3 regions of the Blautia sp. DFI.1.216 genome follow, and region 3 is predicted to be linked to each of the others. Evidence: predicted binding sites of a transcription regulator. Region 3 holds the regulator's gene; each other region holds the start of a gene.
The links. Region 3 encodes Rex, which represses fermentation and respiration genes when NADH is low (regulators of the CRP and FNR family bind a similar motif). Its sites were predicted from a motif close to ATTGTTAANTANTTAACAAT; they were not measured.

Region 1 (5,199 bases), on a different contig from region 3:
GCGATTTTATCCGGAGTATGCGCATCTGCTCCGATGGTGATGATCTCTCCGCCAAGTTCTCTATAGCGCCTTATTACGGCAGTACATGGATTGGGTTCTCCAAGACCATAATGATATCCGCCGGTATTAAGTTCGATGCCTTTTCCCATGGAAATCAGTTTCTTCAGAATCTCATCCAGAATATCTTTATACCGTCCGTAAGAATATTCCCGGTTCCTGTTAGGACCATAACGGACAACATAATCAATATGTCCGTAAACGTCAAATCCGTCATATGCGGAAATGTTTTCAAGAATGGATTCAAAGTATTCCATATAACATAAAAATTCCTTACGTCCTTCAAAAAATTCCGGGTAATAAGGATCATACCCATGGACAAGATGGGATGAACCGATAACGAAATCAAAAGGTGTCTGAGAGAGAAGTGAGTCAAAATATTCTCCCAGATGCATCTGCAGTCCTAGTTCAATTCCGAAACGTACCTGAATTTTATCCTTATATATATCTGAAAGTTCAGCCAGCTTTTCTTTGTAAGCCGGAATATTCAGAGAAAAATCCAGATTGTCCGGAGTAACAGGGTAATCCGGATCCAGATGCTCCGTAAAAGTAATTCCCTGTAGTCCCGTTTCAACAGCGCGATGGATCATAACTTCCATAGGCGTATCCGAGTCAGCAGAAAAAGAAGAGTGCATATGACAATCCCACAATATTTGTCTGTCCATAATTTCAGTCCTTTCTTCTGTAAAAACAGTACTGTTATATTTGCGTGTGATATATTATAAATGAATACTGTGTCCTCTTAAATGGATATATCTGCACCTGAAATATCACAATTACAGGCCCGGATCAGTGTATTCATAAAGCACTGTATACACAGTATAACATATAATTTACATTTTTTACTTAATTTTTATCTGTTTTTTGGAAAATGGTCTTGAATTTTTGTTTAGAATTATGTACAATACATTACAGGTTGATGATTCTTTAACAAACAAAGGATTACCATAATTAACCACTTAATTCATAGGAGGAATTTTATCATGGCAGTAAAAGTTGCAATTAATGGTTTTGGACGTATTGGACGTCTTGCATTCCGTCAGATGTTTGGAGCAGAAGGATTTGAAATCGTAGCAATCAACGATTTAACATCTCCTAAAATGCTTGCTCACTTATTAAAATATGATTCAACACAGGGAAAATATGCTCTTGCAGATACAGTAACAGCAGGAGAAGATTCCATCACAGTTGACGGAAAAGAAATCAAAATTTACGCAAAAGCTAACGCTGCTGAACTTCCATGGGGAGAAATCGGTGTAGACGTAGTTCTTGAGTGTACAGGATTCTATACATCCAAAGACAAAGCTCAGGCTCATATCGATGCAGGTGCTAAACACGTTATCATTTCCGCTCCGGCTGGAAACGATCTTAAGACAATCGTTTACAATGTAAACCATGAAACTCTTACAAAAGAAGATCACATCATCTCCGCAGCTTCCTGTACAACAAACTGCTTAGCTCCAATGGCTAAAGCATTAAATGATCTTGCTGCAATCAAATCCGGTATTATGTGCACAATCCACGCTTACACAGGCGATCAGATGACACTTGACGGACCACAGAGAAAAGGTGATTTAAGAAGATCTCGTGCAGCTGCAGTTAACATCGTTCCTAACAGCACAGGTGCTGCTAAAGCTATCGGTCTTGTTATTCCGGAACTGAACGGTAAACTTATCGGATCTGCTCAGCGTGTTCCTACCCCAACAGGTTCTACAACAATCTTAACAGCAGTTGTTGAAGGAAACGTAACAAAAGAACAGATCAACGCAGCTATGAAAGCAGCTTCTAATGAATCCTTCGGATACAACGAAGATGAAATCGTATCCAGCGATATCGTTGGTATGAGATTTGGTTCTCTGTTCGATGCTACTCAGACAATGGTTCTTCCACTTGAGAATGGCACAACAGAAGTACAGGTAGTTTCCTGGTATGACAATGAGAACTCCTACACAAGCCAGATGGTTCGTACAATCAAACACTTTGGTAAATTACTGAACGCTTAATTTTCAGTAAGTGTAAAGGAATAGACTCCAACGAAGGGTCCGGTCTGATTTGGACCGGACCCTTTTCGCGTGGTCTGGAATGACAGCAGGAAATCAATAAGTTACTGTTTACAGATATGCAGTAACTGTTAAAGAATATTATTAAGGAGGCACCACAAATGCTGAATAAAAAATCTGTTGATGATATCAATGTAAAAGGCAAAAAAGTTCTTGTAAGATGTGACTTCAATGTTCCTCTTCAGGATGGAAAGATCACAGATGAGAACCGTCTGGTTGCAGCTCTTCCTACAATCAAGAAGCTGATCGCTGACGGCGGAAAGGTTATTCTCTGCTCCCACCTTGGAAAACCGAAGGGAGAGCCGAAACCGGAATTATCTCTTGCACCGGTTGCAAAACGTCTTTCCGAATTATTAGGACAGGAAGTTAAGTTTGCAGCAGATCCTGAAGTAGTAGGACCTAACGCAAAAGCAGCAGTAGCTGAGATGAAAGACGGAGATGTTATCTTACTTGAAAACACACGTTATCGCGCAGAAGAAACAAAGAACGGAGACGAATTCAGCAAAGAACTTGCTTCTCTTTGTGATGTATTTGTTAATGATGCATTTGGTACAGCTCACAGAGCACACTGCTCTAATGTTGGTGTGACCAAATATGTTGATACAGCAGTTGTTGGTTACTTAATGCAGAAGGAAATCGATTTCCTTGGAAATGCAGTGAACAATCCTGAGAGACCGTTTGTTGCTATCCTTGGCGGAGCTAAGGTTTCCAGCAAGATTTCTGTAATCAATAACCTTCTTGATAAAGTAGATACTCTTATCATTGGTGGTGGTATGTCTTACACATTCTCAAAAGCTATGGGTGGACATATCGGAACATCTCTTTGTGAGGATGATTATCTTCAGTATGCATTGGACATGATGAAGAAAGCAGAAGACAAAGGTGTGAAACTTCTTCTTCCGGTAGATAACAGAATCGGTGATAACTTCTCTAATGACTGTAATATCCAGGTTGTTAAACGTGGTGAGATTCCGGACGGATGGGAAGGAATGGATATCGGACCGGAAACAGAGAAGCTTTTCGCTGACGCTGTAAAAGATGCTAAGACAGTTGTTTGGAACGGACCGATGGGCTGCTTCGAAATGCCAAACTTCGCTCATGGTACAGAAGCTGTTGCCAAAGCACTTGCTGAAACAGATGCCACAACTATTATCGGTGGTGGTGATTCTGCAGCTGCAGTTAACATCCTTGGTTATGGCGACAAGATGACACACATCTCCACAGGTGGCGGTGCATCTCTTGAATTCCTGGAAGGAAAAGAACTCCCGGGTGTTGCAGCAGCAAACGATAAATAAGAATATAATAACATCCCACAGGGATACTAAGGAGATAAATCATCATGGCAAGAAAGAAAATTATCGCTGGTAACTGGAAAATGAACATGACACCAAGCGAAGCCGTTAAATTAGTAGAAACATTAAAACCATTAGTAGTTAACGATGAAGTAGACGTAGTATTCTGCGTACCTGCAATCGATATCATCCCGGTTGTAGAAGCTACTAAGGGAACAAACATCCAGGTTGGTGCTGAGAACATGTACTTTGAAGAGAAAGGTGCATACACAGGAGAAATCTCCCCTGCAATGCTCGTAGATGCCGGAGTTAAATATGTTGTTCTTGGACATTCCGAAAGAAGAGAATACTTCGGAGAAACAAACGAAGATGTTAACAAGAAAGTTCTCAAAGCTTTCGAACATGGAATTACACCTATCATGTGCTGTGGCGAAACTCTTACTCAGAGAGAACAGGGCGTGACAATGGATTTCATCCGTCAGCAGGTTAAAGTTGGATTCCAGGGTGTTACAGCAGATCAGGCTAAGACAGCAGTTATCGCTTACGAGCCAATCTGGGCAATCGGAACAGGTAAAACAGCTACAACTGAGCAGGCTCAGGAAGTATGCGCAGGTATTCGTGCATGCATCGCTGAAATCTATGATGAAGCAACAGCAGAAGCAATCCGTATCCAGTATGGCGGATCTGTAAATCCTGCAACAGCACCTGACTTATTCGTTCAGAACGATATCGATGGCGGCCTTGTAGGTGGCGCTTCTCTGAAAGCTGATTTCGGAAAGATCGTAAACTACAAATAAGAATAAAAAACTGATTATAAGCAGATAATCTTTGTGTCCAAACGAGAAATAATATAATGCCCCTGAATACAGGAAAATTGGTAATTTTACTGATTGGATTGTGTTCAGGGGATTGTTATAGTTGAAGCAGGTAAGTTACCTGCTCTAATTGCTGTTGCGAATATTTGTTTGGCTATGTCAGACACATAGTATCTTATGAAATTAATATGTATAAAGAAAAAGACAGCTTCATTACTGAAACTGTCTTTTTTATCTGGTGTAAAAATCTGCTGTAAGCTGTTTCTTTTGTACTTTGGGTCAATCTCTTTTGTACGAAAGGAATGCCTCGATACTTTTGTATTTTGACTATTTATCAGGTGTATTTAGTTCATGTATTTTATCTTTTGTATTTTGGAGTATTTCTGAGTTTTTATCCTTGGTGATATAAATTTTTTTCTCTTTGGCAATTCGATGATTTTCTCTTTTGTATGTACAAACTATATCATATTTTTCTACATTCGTCTACAAGTTTCAACAGAAATCAGTCAAAAACATTTCGACAGAATCCCTGCTTTTTCGACATTCGGAGAGGAAATTGACAGATAAATAAAGATTGTCTGATTGCGGGAATCCATTTTCGCTGATATAATGTAAAAAATGTGTAATTATAGAAAGCAGGTTAATATTTTATGGAAGAAAAAGTAACAAAATGTAGTGTATCAAAGAAATGCGGAAGCTGCCAGTATCAGGGTGTTCCTTATAAAGAACAGCTTGCCGCCAAGCAGAAAAGGATGAAGAAGCTTCTTGGAAAGTTTGCAAATGTAAAACCAATCATTGGAATGGATGATCCCTTTTATTATAGAAATAAAGTTCATGCAGTATTTGACAGGGATAAAAAAGGTAATATTATCTGTGGAACCTACGAAGCGAAAACACATAAGGTTGTTCCGATAGAAGAGTGCATGATCGAGGATAAGATCAGTCAGGAAATCATCCGTACAATTCGGGATATGC
Region 2 (5,199 bases), on a different contig from region 3:
ATTTTTCACCAAAACAGCATGACAATGGAAGCTATCTGATACAGAGTTCATATTCTTTTGTAGATGAGAGCAATCGCATTGTGTGTCCGACGAACGATAATCGGGTACTTATGCTTAAGGCTACAGATGAGGAGGGAAATGTACTTCCGGAATTTGAGAAAGTGCTGGATATTGATATTAAAGCGGCAGCAGAGGCTGCACTTGGAAAAACACTGGATCAGAATCTGTTATCTGTAGTTTTTGATTATGAGGGAAATCTCTGGTTTGCAACAGGAGGCTTCCGCATTTATCCTGACAGAAAACAGCAGGGAACCTTTGGATATGTTTCCCGTACAGCTATCGATAAGATCTTGAATGGAGAAGATGTAGATCTGTCAGATGCAGTGTTTGTATATGAACTGGAACCGGGAGAGGGTGCAGAGAATGGTATTGCGGCATCTAAGGAGGGTGCGGTCATTCTGACAAATCTGAAGTGTTATCTGCTCCAGGCGGATAATGGTGTGAAAAAAGTCTGGGAAACTTCCTATAAAAGTGTGGGTGCCAAGGAAAGCAAAGAAGGTGATGAGACGACAGGTGGCGGTCTTGCATGGGGAGGTGGATGTTCCCCGTCTTTGACCAACGATCTGGTTATGTTTACAGATAATCAGGATCCGGTAAATCTTATTGCGGTGGATATGAAAACAGGAGAACAGGTTGCGAGCATGCCTGTTATAGATGAGCTTCCGGAAGGTACACAGGTGTCTGTGGAAAATTCTGCAATTGTATATGATGATGGAGAGGGAACAGTAAGCACGATCGTATGTAACTGGTTTGGTGCAGGAAGTGCGAAGCTGGGAGAAGCAGATAATGATTCCTCAATACAAAGCTATGAGAATATTTATGATGTGGGCTGGCTGAGACAGGGTAATAAAATGATCGCACCGGGTATAGAACGTGTGGATACAGTTAAGACGGAGGACGGATATGAGATGAAGAGTATCTGGTGCAGAAGTGATCTGTCTGACACTTCCATGATGAAGCTGTCCACTGCAACAGGATATATTTACGGATATGTTCAGAATATGGAAACTGGTATGTGGCAGTATATCATGCTTGATTTTGAGACAGGCGAGACTGCATTTACCATGGATATTTCTGACAAACCGGGATACAACAACATGGCTATCGGTATGTATGCGGGAAACAGCGGAAATTCACTCTATTGTCCGACCGGCTATCTGGAACTGCTGAGGCTGCAGGACAGATTCGTTTATCTGCCGGAAATGCCTTATCGTAAGGTTGATCTGGATCAGGCAATACGCAATGTGTTAAGCCAGGAGAAATTTGCGGCAGACGGCGGCCAGGGAGATGTGGAAGGATGGCTGAATACGATCACAATTGAGAACGTACATCCGAATACGACCGTTGCAATACGTATGAAAGGAATCTCCGGGGAAACAGGTTCTCTGAAGCTGTATGCATATGGTACAGATGGTACCTTGAAAGAAGTTCCGGCAGAGAAATGGCATATTCAGACAGAAGATGGTGAAACACCGGATACATTATCCGAAGACGTACTGTATGAGGTACATATGATTGTGGAAGATGGCGGTGATTTTGATCTCAGTGAAACGGAAAAAGAGATTAAGATATCTGCTGTTCTGGGTGCCTGACTGTAAATTGTGAAATAGGATTTGTTGCAGGAAGTATATATGTGAGGAAACGAAACATTTATTTGCCCGGTTTATGAATGATATCTGCAAAACAGAATAGACTAATACTAAAGAAAACAAGAGGTGCTGCTAAACGGCAGTACCTCTTTTCGGTACAGAAATGATTACCGGAGTAAGCAGAATGATCATATTATCCAGGAGGGCAGATTTATGTGGGGATTTATAGTGGCATTGATTTCAGGGGCACTGATGAGCATTCAGGGTGTTTTTAATACGGAGGTGACAAAGCAGACCAGCCTCTGGGTATCAACCGGATGGGTACAGCTGTCGGCTTTTGCAGTCTGCGTTCTTGCCTGGCTTTTTACAGGACGGGAAAGTGTGGCTGCACTCTGGCAGGTGGACAATAAATATACACTTCTTGGCGGAGTGATCGGAGCGTTTATTACCATTACAGTAATCCAGAGTATGGGAGCCCTTGGACCTGCCAGGGCAGCAATGCTGATCGTTATTTCGCAGCTGGCAGTTGCTTATGTAATTGAATTATTTGGATTGTTTGGGGTAGATAAAGAACCATTTGAATGGCGTAAAATCCTTGGATTGCTGATCGCGATTTCCGGAATTGTTATATTTAAGTGGCAAAAATAAGAGTTTACTATTGTAAAATCATTAAGATTTCGTTACAATAAGGGTGGCATTATGGACAGGGGGACTCTTACTCTGAGAAATAAGAGGAGGACCCTTATGATAAAAATAAAAAACAGATGTTGTTATACTGTGACACTGATATTATGTGGAACTTTGTTTCTTACAGGACTGACAGGATGTAAGAGCAGAGAGGCACAGTTTCTGATAGATGGATTGCAGGAAGCAAAGGCAGAGGTGGATGCGGAGTCATCGGAAGAGAAAACATCAGGACAGAAGTCGAAGAAAGATACAGATGAGAAGAAAGCTGATACAGAGGACCGACAGAATGATGGTGGCAATTCTGCAGAGTTCCGGAAAAAACAGGCAGAATCAGATGGTTCAGATGCAGGTAATGGGACAGGAAGTGATTCCGGGAAACATATTTCAGATGCTGATATAGATAATGGGTCAGAAGCAGTTTCTGATAAGGAAATGCAGCAGGCGATGATCTATGTTGATGTCTGCGGAGCAGTTGCGAATCCGGGAGTTTTTCAGCTGGCAGCCGGGAGCCGGGTGTTTCAGGCGATTGAGGCGGCGGGAGGATATCTTCCCGAGGCAGCTCTAACCTGTGTAAACCGTGCAGGAGTTCTGACAGACGGACAGCAGCTTTATATTCTCACACAGGAAGAGATGGAGCGGCAGGGGCGGGATCCTGCAGAGATGTCCGGGGCATCAGATGGACAGATGAATGGAAGTGCCGGGACAGGACAGAACACGGGGATGACCGCTCAGGATAACAGGATCAACATAAATACAGCAGATGAAGCTCAGCTTACTACGCTGACGGGGATCGGTGCAACACGTGCGCAGGCGATCATTGCCTACAGAGAAGAGAACGGGCCATTTGCTGCGATAGAGGATATTATGAATGTACAGGGTATCAAAGAAGGTACTTTCGCAAAGATAAAAGATGAGATAGTAGTAGGATAAGGAGAACCGAATGAGCAGGAAAGTTTTGGTAGTAGATGATGAGAAACTGATCGTAAAAGGAATCCGTTTTAGTCTGGAACAGGATGGTATGGAGGTAGACTGCGCTTATGATGGAGAAGAGGCAGTAGAGAAAGCAAAAGATAAAAAATATGATATTATCCTTCTGGATCTGATGCTGCCGAAGATGGACGGGCTGGAAGTATGCCAGCAGATCCGCGAATTTTCCAATGTGCCGATCGTGATGCTGACAGCTAAGGGCGAGGATATGGATAAGATCCTTGGTCTTGAATATGGTGCGGATGATTATATCACCAAACCGTTCAATATCCTGGAAGTTAAGGCACGTATCAAAGCGATCATGCGCCGTGCGGGAAGCGACCACGAGGAGAAAGAAAAGGCAAAGAGCATTCAGGTGGGCGATCTTCGTATGGACTGTGAAGGCAGACGTGTATTTATTGCAGGTAGAGAGATTAATCTGACAGCAAAGGAATTTGATGTACTGGAGCTTCTGGTATTTAATCCGAATAAGGTTTACAGTCGTGAGAACCTGCTGAACATTGTATGGGGATATGAGTATCCGGGTGATGTACGTACTGTGGATGTACATATCCGCCGTCTCCGTGAGAAGATTGAAACCAATCCAAGTGAACCGAAATATGTACACACCAAATGGGGTGTCGGATATTATTTCCAGGCTCAATAAAAAGAACGTGTGAAACAGACAGACCGCATTTTATGAAACAAAGATCATAAAATGCGGTCTGTTTTTTGTTAGGACTGATTGTGATGCACATCTTGCAGAAAGCCTTTTTCAGACACGCTCTAGAGAAAGAGTGGAAGTTCAGTTTGATTCAGTTTAGTTTGGTTTACATCTGAGATGGTTTAGTATTGAACAAAGTTGATAAAAATCAGACAAACAAAACAAACATCTATAGAGGAAAATGATAAAAAATTAGAAAATTTCTATAAATGCGCTTGTGAAAATGACGAAAAAGGCATATAATTAACGTTACAATATGTAAAGAGTGCAATAAAAAGAGAAAAACAGGTATAAGGAGGGTGCGAAATGCTAGATCAGTCATTTTATCAGAAAGCGGATGAGATCATTGCTTTCTATGGTAAAAAGCCGGCATCACTGATTCCGATCATGCAGGATATCCAGGGGGTGTACAGATATCTCCCGGAAGAATTGCTTACATATGTTGCGGAGCAGATCGGTGTGACAGAAGCGAAAGCGTTCAGTGTTGCCACATTCTATGAGAATTTCTCATTTGATGCGAAAGGTAAATATGTGATCAAGGTCTGTGACGGAACAGCCTGTCATGTAAGAAAATCAATACCGGTTCTGGAGGAACTTTATAAGAAACTGGGGCTGTCAAAGACAAAGAAGACGACAGACGATATGATGTTTACTGTGGAAACAGTTTCCTGTCTTGGTGCCTGCGGACTTGCACCGACTATGATGGTCAATGAAGAGGTATATCCGAGAATGACTCCGGAGAAGGCAGATGAGCTGATTGATAAACTGAGAGGGGGCGAACAGGGATGATCCAGAATAAGGAAGTATTGGAGCAGATCAGAGAAGAAGCTGTGAAAGAACTTAATTCTTATGACTGTCGTATTCTTGTCTGTTCAGGTACCGGATGTGTGGCAACCGGTTCTCAGAAAATCTATGAGAAATTCATGGAGATTGCCAAAGATGCTCCGGGAGTTACCATTGAGTTTGGACCTCATGACAAAGATGCACATGTAGGTGTAAAGAAAACAGGATGTCAGGGTGTCTGTGAGCTTGGACCACTTGTTCGTATCCAGAAAGGCGACGATGTGATCCAGTATACGAAGGTTCAGATCGAAGACTGCCAGGAGATTTTTGAGAAGAGTGTTCAGGGTAATGAGACTATCGAGAGACTGCTTTATCAGAAAGGCGGTAAAG
Region 3 (5,199 bases):
TCCTATCACAAGCACATCACACCAGTCAAGCATTGCCTGGTTTTTTTTCTCATCAAAATCACAGGTGATCATGGCTTCCGGCAACAGTGTCTGCAACGGAATCCTGTTGGCCTCCACGGTCTGAATTCTCACCATTCCCGCAGAGCTTTTCAGAGCAGCTGCTGCACTCAGATATGCAGCTCCGCACATTCCTTCGCTGCCAGCTATAAGAAGAACCTTACCGAAGGTTCCTTTATTTCCATAGGGAACTCTCTCCGGAAGCATTTTTAAATCTTCACGTTCCAGATGATGCATACAGATTTTCTTTCCGGGTATGGAATAGATTCCGATATCCGTAACAACGATCTCACCGCCATACATGCGTCCGGGATAAAAACACAGCCCTCTTTTGCGAAAAGCAAAGGTAACCGTAAGATCTGCCCGGAATGCAATCCCCTTCTCAAATCCGGTATCTGAGTCAATCCCGGATGGAATATCCACAGCTACTTTATACGCAGATGCCCGGTTCATTGTACTGATAAGCTCTGCATATTTTCCCTCTACAGGTCTGCTCAGTCCAACCCCAAAGATGGCATCTACTATAGTAGTATATTCATCCGGATCCAGGTTATGCACCCGGGGCACCTGATAATATTCTGCTGTTTTAAGCTGTCCGGCAGTTTCAGCAGTCATTTTCTCTTCCTTACCCGCAATATAATACCAGGTTCTGACTCCTCTCAACTGAAGCAGTCTGGCAATCGCCAATCCGTCTCCGCCATTGTTGCCGGTTCCGCAGACCACAAGGATTTTCTCTTTTTCTTTATTCTTTAATCTCTGTACAATCTCCTCAACCGTCTTTAATGCCGCCCTCTCCATAAGTACTGGAGACGATATCCCGGCTTTCTGAATCGTATTATGATCCAGTTCTTTCATCTCAACAGCAGTTACAATCTCTCTCATCTGTTCACCTCCTGTTTACAATAACACATTTACATACAAGAGAAAAGCTGTGATCAGATGACCACAGCCTTGTGTTTCACAGTTATCCCTTACATCCCTTCATGTTCCTTTCTGTACTCACTCAGGTTATAGGACAAAGTCATAAGACTCTCTGAAAGATGTACGTTCTCTACCATTACATCCTCCGGGGCATCCAGATCAATATGTGCAAAATTCCAGATTGCCTTAATTCCATTATCAATCAAAATCTTTGCCATCTCTTTGGCTTTAATTTTAGGAAGAGTCAAGATCGCGATCTCAACCTCATTCTCCTTCAGAAACAAAGGAAGATCGCTCAACATCTGAATCTCAATTCCACGAACTGCAATCCCCTCAAGTACAGGATTGACGTCAAAAATACCAACCAGCTTAAATCCGCGCTTTTCAAAATCCACATAATTGGCCAATGCCTGTCCCAAATTACCGGCACCCAGAATAATCATCGGATGTACAGTATCCAGCCCAAGGATCTTACCGATTTCTGTATACAAATAGCGTACATTATAGCCGTAACCCTGCTGACCAAAACCACCGAAATTATTTAAGTCCTGACGAATCTGGGAAGCCGTCACATGCATCTTCTTGCTAAGATCATTTGAAGATATACGCTCTACATTCTCCTCCATCAATTCACCGAGGTAGCGGTAGTACCGCGGCAAACGCTTGATTACCGCTTTCGAAATTTCCTTAGCTTCCACAAATTTTCCCTCCTTAGCTTATCTATGTCAATTATACCCAGATGTTATTTTATTGTCAAATTAAATTTGTACTTTTTGACCAAATATTTCTGTATTTTTTTATCAATTTCATTCTGAAAAATTCCCCGGAATATCATATTTTCTTCCATGCATCCATCCGGTGCTTTCTTTTCTCTGGACAAAATCTCTTAAAATGCTTTCAAAAACAGGCATTTTCGATTATAATAGTACGCGGACAAATTACAAACGGAGGAATTCCTATGATTTTATCATGTCAGAATATCTGTAAATCCTTTGGCGAAAAAATCATTCTCAAGGATGCCAGTTTCCATATAGAAGACCGCGAAAAGGCAGCTCTCATCGGCAATAACGGTGCAGGCAAGACGACTCTGCTGCGAATCATTATGCATGAGCTCTCCCCGGATTCAGGAAACGTGGTACTTGCCAAAGATAAAAATATCGGCTACCTTGCCCAGTATCAGGACATTCATGGCCATCATACCATTTACGAAGAACTGATTTCCACCAAACAGCACATTATTGATATGGAGAACCGTCTGCGCTCTCTGGAACAGGAAATGAAAACCACCACCGGAGATGCTCTGGACAGCCTGATGAATACTTACACAAGACTGAGTCACCAGTTTGAACTGGAAAATGGTTACGCTTACAAAAGTGAGATCATGGGTGTATTAAAAGGTCTTGGTTTCACAGAAGAAGATTTCGAACGCCAGATAGAAACTCTTTCAGGCGGCCAGAAAACCCGCGTAGCTCTGGGTAAACTGCTTCTTGCCAGCCCTGACATTCTTCTTCTGGATGAGCCTACCAACCATCTGGATATGGAGAGTATTTCCTGGCTGGAAACCTATCTTCTGAATTACCCGGGTGCTGTATTTATCGTATCCCACGACCGTTACTTTCTTGACAAAGTTGTAACAAAAGTTGTGGAAATCGAAGCAGGAAATATGCGTATGTACAGTGGCAACTATTCTGCCTATGCCCTGAAAAAAGCCCAGCTGCGTGACGCCCAGTACAAAGCCTATCTGAACCAGCAGCGGGATATCAAACATCAGGAAGCAGTCATTGCCAAGCTGAAATCCTTTAACCGCGAGAAATCCATCAAACGTGCGGAAAGCCGCGAGAAAATGCTGGATAAAGTCCAGCGCATTGATAAACCACAGGAGATTCAGAATCAGATGCGCATTTCCCTGGAACCAAGATTTGTCAGCGGAAATGATGTCCTTACTGTGGAAAGTCTTTCCAAATCTTTTCCCGGACAGACACTTTTCAGTGACATCTCCTTTGAGATCAAACGTGGAGAACGTGTAGCCCTGATTGGCAATAACGGCACAGGCAAAACCACCATGTTAAAGATCATCAATGGGCTGATTGATGCAGACAGCGGCAGATTTACTCTTGGTTCCAAGGTACAGATTGGCTACTATGACCAGGAACACCATGTTCTTCATATGGAGAAAACTATTTTTGAGGAAATCTCAGATGCTTATCCCACACTTACGGAAACAGAAATTCGAAATATGCTGGCAGCATTCCTTTTCACAGGGGATGATGTATTCAAACTGATCTCCGCTCTGTCCGGCGGAGAAAGAGGTCGTGTTTCCCTCGCCAAGCTGATGCTGTCCGAAGCAAACTTTCTGATCCTCGATGAGCCCACCAACCATCTGGATATCGCTTCAAAAGAGATTCTTGAAGAGGCATTGAACAGTTACACTGGAACAGTATTCTATGTTTCCCACGACCGTTACTTCATCAACCAGACAGCTACCCGGATCCTGGATCTGACCAATCAGGCAATTGTAAATTATATCGGAGATTACGACTATTATCTGGAGAAAAAAGAAGAGCTGACGGAAAAATATGCTCCGGCTGCCGCTCAGGCTGTGACAGAAGCAAAGCAGGCTTCTGATAACAAGCTTTCCTGGCAACAGCAGAAAGAAGAACAGGCCCGCCAGCGAAAACGAGAGAATGAACTAAAAAAAGTAGAAGCCCGCATTGAAGAACTTGAAACCAGAGATAAAGAGATCGACGAAACCATGATTCTCCCGGATATCTGCACAAATGTGGCAGAATGTGCGAAACTCAGCAAAGAGAAAGCCGCCATTACCGAAGAATTAGAAGGATTATATGAAAAATGGGAAGAACTTGCATAATGCAGGTTCTTCCCATTTTCGCAGTTTATAACTTTTTACAGGTTTCTCCGCTGCAGTGTGATCCTGCCCGGAGAACTTTATAATGTTATAGAAACATTACCGGATAATTTCTGAAATTATAAAATTTCATCCAGTCTCTCTCTGATGGCAAGGATGAAATCTTTGCTGTTCAGTACTGTCACATCCTCAAGAGAAGTGATCAGCGCAAGGTCTTTTGTCATCTTACCGCTTTCAATCGTCTCCAGAGTCGCCTTCTCCAGTTTATCAGCAAATTCCATCAATTCTTTATTGCCGTCCAGCTCACCTCTTTTTCTCAGAGCTCCAGTCCATGCAAAAATAGTTGCTACAGAGTTAGTAGATGTCTCCTCACCTTTCAGATAGCGATAATAATGTCTCTGTACAGTTCCATGAGCAGCTTCATATTCGTAATATCCCTGTGGAGATACCAGTACAGATGTCATCATAGCCAGAGAACCAAATGCTGAAGAAACCATATCGCTCATAACATCTCCATCATAGTTCTTGCAGGCCCAGATAAATCCGCCTTCAGCCTTCATGACACGAGCTACGATATCATCGATCAGGCTGTAGAAATATTCAATGCCTGCTGCTTCGAATTTCTCCTTAAACTCATCTTCATAAATAGTTGCAAAGATTTCCTTAAAACGTCCGTCATAAATCTTGGAGATCGTATCCTTGCCGCCAAGCCACAGGTTCTGTTTTGTATCCAGTGCATAATTAAAACAGCATCTTGCAAAACTTGTGATAGAATCATCCAGATTGTGCATACCCTGAAGCACACCCGGTCCCTCATAATGATGGATCAGCTCTTTTCTCTGCTGTCCGTCTGCACCTTCAAATACCAGATAAGCATCTCCGGGACCGTCAATATACATCTCTGTGTTCTTATACACATCACCATAGGCATGACGTGCGATGGTGATCGGTTTCTTCCAGTTCTTAACACATGGTTCAATACCCTTCACTACGATTGGGGCACGAAAAACAGTTCCGTCGAGAATTGCACGAATCGTTCCGTTAGGACTCTTGTACATTTTCTTTAAGGTATACTCTTCCATTCTTGCCTTATTAGGAGTGATAGTTGCACATTTCACTGCTACGCCGTACTTCTTTGTAGCCTCTGCTGCATCAACAGTTACCTGATCATCCGTTTCATTTCTGTATTCCAGACCAAGGTCATAATACTCAGTGTTCAAATCAATATACGGAAGAAGAAGTTCATCTTTGATTATTTTCCAGAGAATTCTGGTCATCTCATCTCCATCCATCTCCACAAGTGGTGTCTGCATCTGAATTTTTTTCATGTTAATCCTCCTCTTTGGCTCTCATCC

Region 1: a site for Rex is predicted at 973-992, ahead of gap (type I glyceraldehyde-3-phosphate dehydrogenase). Genes of this name have one in related genera too.
Region 2: a site for Rex is predicted at 4,164-4,183, ahead of LJE11_RS02175 (complex I 24 kDa subunit family protein). Genes of this name have one in related genera too.

Annotation. Positions count from the first base shown of each region.
Region 1 covers NZ_JAJDML010000005.1:58,469-63,667, forward strand. The annotation lists gene LJE11_RS03340 (histidinol-phosphatase HisJ family protein) at 1-722, opposite strand, end outside; gene gap (type I glyceraldehyde-3-phosphate dehydrogenase) at 1,041-2,060, shown strand; gene LJE11_RS03350 (phosphoglycerate kinase) at 2,219-3,412, shown strand; gene tpiA (triose-phosphate isomerase) at 3,457-4,206, shown strand; gene rlmD (23S rRNA (uracil(1939)-C(5))-methyltransferase RlmD) at 4,875-5,199, shown strand, end outside.
Region 2 covers NZ_JAJDML010000003.1:109,398-114,596, reverse strand. The annotation lists gene LJE11_RS02195 (hypothetical protein) at 1-1,652, shown strand, start outside; gene LJE11_RS02190 (DMT family transporter) at 1,863-2,297, shown strand; gene LJE11_RS02185 (helix-hairpin-helix domain-containing protein) at 2,394-3,266, shown strand; gene LJE11_RS02180 (response regulator transcription factor) at 3,277-3,969, shown strand; gene LJE11_RS20730 (DUF6783 domain-containing protein) at 4,013-4,126, shown strand; gene LJE11_RS02175 (complex I 24 kDa subunit family protein) at 4,333-4,815, shown strand; gene LJE11_RS02170 (NADH-quinone oxidoreductase subunit NuoF) at 4,812-5,199, shown strand, end outside.
Region 3 covers NZ_JAJDML010000002.1:5,185-10,383, reverse strand. The annotation lists gene LJE11_RS00955 (bifunctional ADP-dependent NAD(P)H-hydrate dehydratase/NAD(P)H-hydrate epimerase) at 1-939, opposite strand, end outside; gene LJE11_RS00950 (redox-sensing transcriptional repressor Rex) at 1,029-1,676, opposite strand; gene LJE11_RS00945 (ABC-F family ATP-binding cassette domain-containing protein) at 1,937-3,847, shown strand; gene LJE11_RS00940 (NADP-dependent isocitrate dehydrogenase) at 3,964-5,172, opposite strand.